DNA from 2 places in the Mycobacterium sp. NGS67 genome. Region 2 is predicted to be linked to the other one. Evidence: predicted binding sites of a transcription regulator. Region 2 holds the regulator's gene; the other holds the start of a gene.
What was found. The regulator LexA, encoded in region 2, represses DNA repair genes until DNA is damaged. The targets are predictions, from matches to a motif close to CGAACANNTGTTCG.

Region 1: a site for LexA is predicted at 1,468-1,481, ahead of AC5Y4D_RS03580 (HNH endonuclease signature motif containing protein). Genes of this name have one in related genera too.

What each region holds. Positions count from the first base shown of each region.
Region 1 covers NZ_JCALCF010000003.1:139,799-143,207, forward strand. The annotation lists gene AC5Y4D_RS03580 (HNH endonuclease signature motif containing protein) at 1-1,399, opposite strand, end outside; gene AC5Y4D_RS03585 (MOSC domain-containing protein) at 1,546-2,211, shown strand; gene AC5Y4D_RS03590 (CPBP family intramembrane glutamic endopeptidase) at 2,248-3,006, shown strand; gene AC5Y4D_RS03595 (zinc-binding alcohol dehydrogenase family protein) at 3,008-3,409, opposite strand, start outside.
Region 2 covers NZ_JCALCF010000020.1:42,181-45,589, reverse strand. The annotation lists gene nrdR (transcriptional regulator NrdR) at 1-206, opposite strand, end outside; gene AC5Y4D_RS18545 (LysM peptidoglycan-binding domain-containing protein) at 295-801, opposite strand; gene lexA (transcriptional repressor LexA) at 1,095-1,763, shown strand; gene AC5Y4D_RS18535 (LGFP repeat-containing protein) at 1,773-3,409, opposite strand, start outside.

The DNA of each region.
Region 1 (3,409 bases), on a different contig from region 2:
GTTGGCGGGCTCGACGGTTGGCGCGTCGTTCGGCGGTGACGCGGTGAGCGCGGTTTTGGGCGCGGGTGCGGCGGCGTTTGGGCATCATCGCGCCGCGTTCGGCGCAATGGTCTTGGGGCGCAATGGTTTCGGGGGTGGGCATGCCGCCGACTGCGGTGCACAGGCTGGGGAACAGCAGGGCGCTGCCGGGGGTGGTGACGTGGGTGTCGCCGGCAGGGGAGGTCAGGATCAGGGTGCCGTCGGCCAGTTGCTTTTCGCTCCAGTCCCAGAAGGTTTTGACCAAATGGTGGGTACGGCAGTAGCACTTGGTGTTGGCCGCGTGGGTGGGCCCGCCTTGCGACCACGGGATCGTGTGATCCAGATCACACTGGGTGGCGGGTACGTCGCAACCGGGCCAGCGGCACGTCAGGTCGCGACAGCGCACGAAGTCGGCCAACGCTTTCGACGGGCGGTAGTGCGGTTCGGGTGGGCTGTAGCCGGGGTGGATCAGCGGCACCTGTTTGGCTGACGTCGCCAACTCGGCCAGGAGTTCGGGGGTGATGAGCGCGTCGGCGTCGATCATCGCGGCGGGCCCGCTGGCGGTGCCGTTGAGGCTGTCCTGAGTGGCGATGACGTGGATGATCACCGGCGAGGTTGGTGGGCGCGTGCCGGCGCTGCAGTCGGTGCGCCCGCACAGGCAGGCCATCCGGGTGGCGCGGGCGCTGAGGGCCTCGATGGCGTCGGCGCGGCGCTGTTCGGGGGTGCGCGGGTCCTCGACGCAGACCGTGGCCGCCAGCGCGCTCAACGCGGCGTCTAGAGCGCGGGCATCGGTGGGGCGCAGCTCACCTTCCACGCGGCAGGTCCCGTCGTATTCCTTCTCGATGTCCAGATGGCGGTCGCGGTGGCGTTTGGCGCGGCGCCGCACCGCGTCCAGGTCGACCGCGGCAACGATCGCGTCGACCTTCTTGGCCAGCCGCGACGGGGTCAGCGACGGCCACCGGGTGACGTTGACCGCGATGCGGCGATCAACCGCCGCCAGCGCCTCGGGGTCGAGGATCAGCGAGGTGCGCGAGGCGATCAGGGCGAACGCGACCACATCGATGTCCCCGGCGCAAAACACCGCGGCGGTCTTGGGTAGCCGTTCGCGCATGTCACGCGCCAGGGTTAGTTTGTCCTGCGCGCAGCGCTGGCTGATCTTGAGGCCCGCCGCCACCTCTGCAGCGACTCCCGCCATCGTGTCGATCGCCCAGTCCTCGGTCTCACCGTGGCGACGCAACCGGTAGGCGAACAACTCGCCGATCGCCATCAACTGCGCAGCAGCACCCCGGTTTTCCATCTGCCCCGCCGCCCGGGCCGCTGCGACCCAATCCTGGGACTCCTCGGTGGGGGTCTTCAGTGCCTGATGCCACTGCCTGCTCATGTCATCGATCCAGGCGTGGAAAACCCCCGGATGGTCCTGCCACCGGGGCGGGTTCTCACACGATTGATCGAACATATGTTCGATGATACCACATATGCGGACCGGCGACCTCAACCCGGCCGGGTTACCCTGTGCGGGTGCCAAAAGTGGTGTCAGTCAACGTGGCTCAGCCCAAGACGAATCCCGATCCACGCGCGATGTCGAAGGTGACCGGCATCGACAAAGTGCCCACCTCCGAGCCGGTTGCGGTCCGTGCACCCGGGCCGATGCGCGGCGGACTGGGCAGCGGCCTGGTCGGCGACACGATCGGCAATCCCAAGTACCACGGCGGCGATGACCAAGCCGTCTACGCCTACGCCCGCGAGGACCTCGACGAGTGGGAACAGCGACTCGAGCGCACCCTGACCGACGGGATGTTCGGGGAAAACCTGACCACGTCGGGCATCGACGTCACCGGCGCGCTGATCGGCGAACGGTGGCGGGTCGGCACCGACGGCCTGCTGCTCGAAGTCTCCGCACCGCGGACACCGTGCCGCACCTTCTCCGCGTTCCTGAACCTCAACCACTGGATCAAGACCTTCACCAAAGCCGGCAAACCCGGCGCCTACCTGCGGGTGATCACACCTGGAACCGTCCGGGCCGGGGACGAGGTCACCATCGAATCCCGGCCCGACCACGACGTGACGATCGGGCTGGTGTTCCGCGCAAAAATGACTGAGCCGCAACTACTTTCACAACTGACCGAAGTGGAAGCGCTGTCGGCGGAGCTGAAGACCTACGTGCGTCGCAGGCTGGCGGCGCGACAAAGCTAGCCCGCCGCTCAGCGCTGCGCCGGTAGAATCGTCATGATGCTCGACCAATCCGCTCAACCAACGGTGTCCAGCGCTGCGCTCGATGCGCCGCTGGACCGGTTGCGTCTTCATGTCGACATCGCCGTCGTCGTCGCCGTTCTGGTGCTGACCAACCTGGTCGCGCACTTCACCACTGCGTGGGCCAGCATTGCGACCGTGCCGGCAGCCGCCGTCGGGCTGGTGCTATTGGTCCGGTGGCGGGGGCTGGACTGGACCGAACTCGGCCTCGGGCGCGAGCACTGGAAGTCCGGCATGGGCTACGCGCTCGCCGGCGTGGCGTTGGTGGTGTCCGTCATCGGGGTCGGGGTGCTCCTGCCGATGACCCGTCCGATGTTCCTGAACAACCACTACGCGACCATCTCGGGCGCGCTGATCGCATCAATGGTCATCATCCCGCTGCAAACCGTCATCCCGGAGGAACTCGTCTTCCGAGGCGTGCTGCACGGTGCGCTGCAGCGGGCGTGGGGTTTCCGAGGCGTTGCGCTGGCCGGGTCACTGCTGTTCGGATTTTGGCACATCGCCACGTCGTTGGGCCTGACCAGCAACAACGTCGGCTTCACCCACCTGTTCGGCGGCGGCGTCTTCGGCATGATGGCCGGGGTCACGATGGCGGTCATCGCGACGGGCGCGGCCGGGTTCGTGTTCAGCTGGTTGCGTCGACGCAGCGGCAGCTTGATCGCGCCGATCGCGCTGCACTGGGCACTGAACGGGGTGGGCGCCCTGGCCGCCGCCCTGGTCTGGCACCTGTCGACCTGAGTCAGACCAGCAGCACTGCGGCGCCGGCGATCCGCCCGGAGCTGAGGTCGGCCAGCGCGCGATCGGCCTGTCCGAGGGCATATTCCGGCGTGGTGACCTCGATGCGATGCCTGCCCGCGAAATCGAGGAACGCGCGGGCGTCGGCGCGGGTGTTGGACGTCACCGACCGGATCTGCCGCTCTTGGAAGAGATGCCGCTGATAGTTCAGCGCCGGGATGTCGCTGAGATGGATGCCTGCCACCGACAGTGTGCCGCCGCGGTCGAGGGCCTCGAGGGCGGGCAGCACCAGGTCGCCGACGGGAGCGAACAGAATCGCCGCGTCCAGCGGCACCGGGGGCGGCTCGTCGGCCCCTTGAGCCGAGGCGGCACCCAGGGCCAGCGCCAGCTCGCGCGCGGCGGCACC
Region 2 (3,409 bases):
CGGCGCACACCACTGATCACTTTCTCCCGGCTGAACGGCTCGGTGACGCCGCTGCGCTTGACCACTGCGAGCACCGCGGTCTCGACGGTGGTGAAGCGGCGTCCGCATTCCGGACACGACCGGCGACGGCGAATTGCCTGGCCTTCATCGGTTTCCCGGGAGTCAATGACCCGGGAATCGGGATGCCGGCAGAAAGGGCAGTGCAATGGCCGCTCCTTTGCCACGCCGTGACGTCCGGATAACAGAACACCCCGAGAGTACCCGCGCGACCTGCCGAGCCCGGGTTGCGGCCGGTCAGCCGACCGGTGCGATCAGGGTCTGGCCTGCGGTCACCGCGCTGGAGTCCAGCGCGTTGAGGTCACGGATGCGTTCGACGACGTCGCGCACGGGTGCGCCCGGCGCCACGCGGACCGCGAGATCCTGCAGAGACTCGCCCGGCTCGACCCGCACCACCGCCAGCGCGGCGGGCACCTGCGGCGCCGCCTCGACCGATTCGCCGTGGACCATGCTGCCGAAGTTGGCCATCAGCCCTAACCAGAGGGTGATGACACCGGCGGCCAGGGCCAGCCCGATCGTGGTTGCCACACTGACCGGCCGTCTGCGGTGGACAACGGTCGACCTCGCGACACCGGTGCCGTAGTAGCGCATCGGCGCGCCCGCCGGGCGCGACGGGCCCGGCCTGTTCGACCGTGGCTGACCGGACCGATAGGAGGGAAACTCGCGAATCGGCCTGTTCAGAGGCCTGTTCAACGGGCTCTGCGCGTTGCTGGCGCGATGCGGACCCGCGTAGATGAGTGTCATGCCGTTTCCCTCCGGTCGACTACTTATCGCTCGTGTGTTCGACACTAGTCGCTCATGTGTTCGACAACCGAACATTTGAGCGAGCGTGTCGCACGAGCAAAACCGTAGACCTCACCACCGACAAGTTTTTTGTCGGTGCAACCAGCTGGTGACTTTCAGATACCCGGTACGCGCCGAAGTTACACACTTGTGATTCATTTTGTTTCCGCAGATCGGCGGCCCTCAACGGCGCGACGACACGCCGGTCGAACACATGTTTGATTCTTGGACGGAGTGGGGTTACATTCAGTGCCATGAGCGACAGCAACGACACCCCGGCCGATGCGACGCTGACTGACCGACAGCGAACAATCCTGGACGTCATCCGCGCGTCGGTGACCACCCGCGGATATCCGCCGAGCATCCGGGAGATCGGTGATGCCGTCGGTCTGACGTCGACGTCCTCGGTGGCACACCAACTGCGCACCCTGGAGCGCAAGGGCTACTTGCGGCGGGACCCGAACCGCCCGCGTGCTGTCGACGTGCGCAGCGCCGACGACACGGTGACGCCTCCGCTCACCGATGTAGCGGGTTCGGATGCGTTGCCGGAGCCGACTTTCGTCCCAGTGCTGGGACGCATCGCCGCCGGCGGGCCGATCCTGGCCGAGGAGGCCGTCGAGGACGTCTTCCCCCTACCCCGCGAGCTGGTCGGCGAAGGGACGCTGTTCCTGCTCAAGGTCGTCGGTGAGTCCATGGTCGAAGCCGCCATCTGCGATGGGGACTGGGTGGTGGTGCGCCAGCAGAACGTCGCCGACAACGGCGACATCGTCGCGGCGATGATCGACGGCGAGGCCACCGTCAAGACATTCAAGCGGGCCGGCGGTCAGGTGTGGCTGATGCCGCACAACCCGGCATTCGACCCGATTCCCGGCAACGACGCGATCGTGCTGGGCAAGGTGGTCACCGTCATCCGCAAGGTGTAGCCGCCGGCGTCAGTCGGCCCGGACGAAACCGTTGGCGCGCGCGGCGTCCTCGTTGGCGAACCAGATCTCGGCCAGTGTGTCGTGATAGAGCGCGCTGTTGGGCGTGTAATACAGACCGAACCGGGCGCTGGCCTTGATCGGATAGCCGTCCGGGGCCCGGTAGGGGTCGTCGTCGAGCGGCAGGTGGATCGTCGGACGCACCGCGGCGCTGCCGGCCGGTGCCGCCGCCGGCGCCTCGGCCTGCGGAGCCGCTCCGAACGGCGTGCCGGCTTCGGCGGCGTAGCCGGCCGGGTCCGCGGCCGCATGCCGTCCCGTTCTCGCCTCGGGCACCGGATCGGTGTCCGGTGGCGACGCCAGGTCGGGTGACTCGCCTTCCGCGTCGTCCCTGAGTTCGTCTTGCGGGTAGCGGGCCCCCGCATATTCGTCGAGGTATGGCTCGTCCGGCTCGATTTCCGGGATCTCCGGAACTTCCGGGATTTCCGGCTCTTCCCGGGAGTGCGGCACTTCGGGGACGTCCGCGTCCGGCACGTACGTCGGTGGCGCCGAGAGTTCGGGCACGTAGTCCTCCGGCCCTACCCGTTCCGGAACCCGCGGCTCCTCCTCGAAAGGTTCCCCGTAGCCCTCGTGCGACACCACCGGGATGGGCGTGGTGCCCACCGCGTCGGGGTCCTCGTCGTACTCCTCATACGAGGACGAGTCGTAGCTCTCGTCGGCATCGTGGGTGAATTCGTCGTCGTCGGCGTCCTGCTCGACCGGGAGGACCGCCGTCGCCCCACCCCGGGACCAGCTGACCCGGGCTCCCGAGCCGGCGTCGGGATGGTCCTCGACGTGCTGGTCGTGCTCGTCGGCCGGGGGGAACCGCTCAGAACCGTAATCGATGTCCTCGCGCGGCCAGCGCCCTTCCGCGCCGGGGTCATAGTCCACACCGGCGTTGCGGTCCGGGTCCGGGTCGAAGACGGGTGCATCGGGACCCGCGGCGCGGCGCCTGCGCAGACCCAACACCACCAACACGCACATCAGGACCAGCAACAGCACCGGCACGGCCGCGATCAGCCACCACCAGTGGAAGGTGAACTTCTTGCCCGCCGGGGGTGAGGCCGAATTGCTGGGCTGATTCTGTCCCGAAACCTGGAGTCCGGACAGCAGCGGCGCCAGATTCGCCGGATCGGTGCTGAAGGTGTTCTTGGCGCGGTTCCAGGAGATCTTGCCGCCGGTGAACTTCTGCGACACCACGTCACCGTCCACCGTCTGGTCAGCCACCGGCGCACCGAGTTTGCCGGTGGCGCCCTTGAGCTTGTCCCACGCGGCCTTCATGGCCCCGCGCACGACGAAGGCGCCGTGGTCGGGGGTCCAGAAGATCACCGGCTTGTCCGCCGCGGAGAACGTCGCGACGCGGCTGGCTGGAGTGATCCCGCCGTCTGCCTCGTTGGCGACGGGGAAGCCCAGATCGCTGCTGACCGGCCCGCCCAGCGCCTCATACTTCTGCAGGATCGGTCCCTCGACGGCGTTGGCGCCGGTCGCCGGGCTGAAGAAGATCTTGCCGCCGTTGAAGTCCTGAGCGACGCCGTCGCCGCCGATCGGGTACTGGTTGCCCTTCTTGGCGCCCAGCGGCCCGTTGGCGCCGCCGGCGGCACGCCAGGACATGT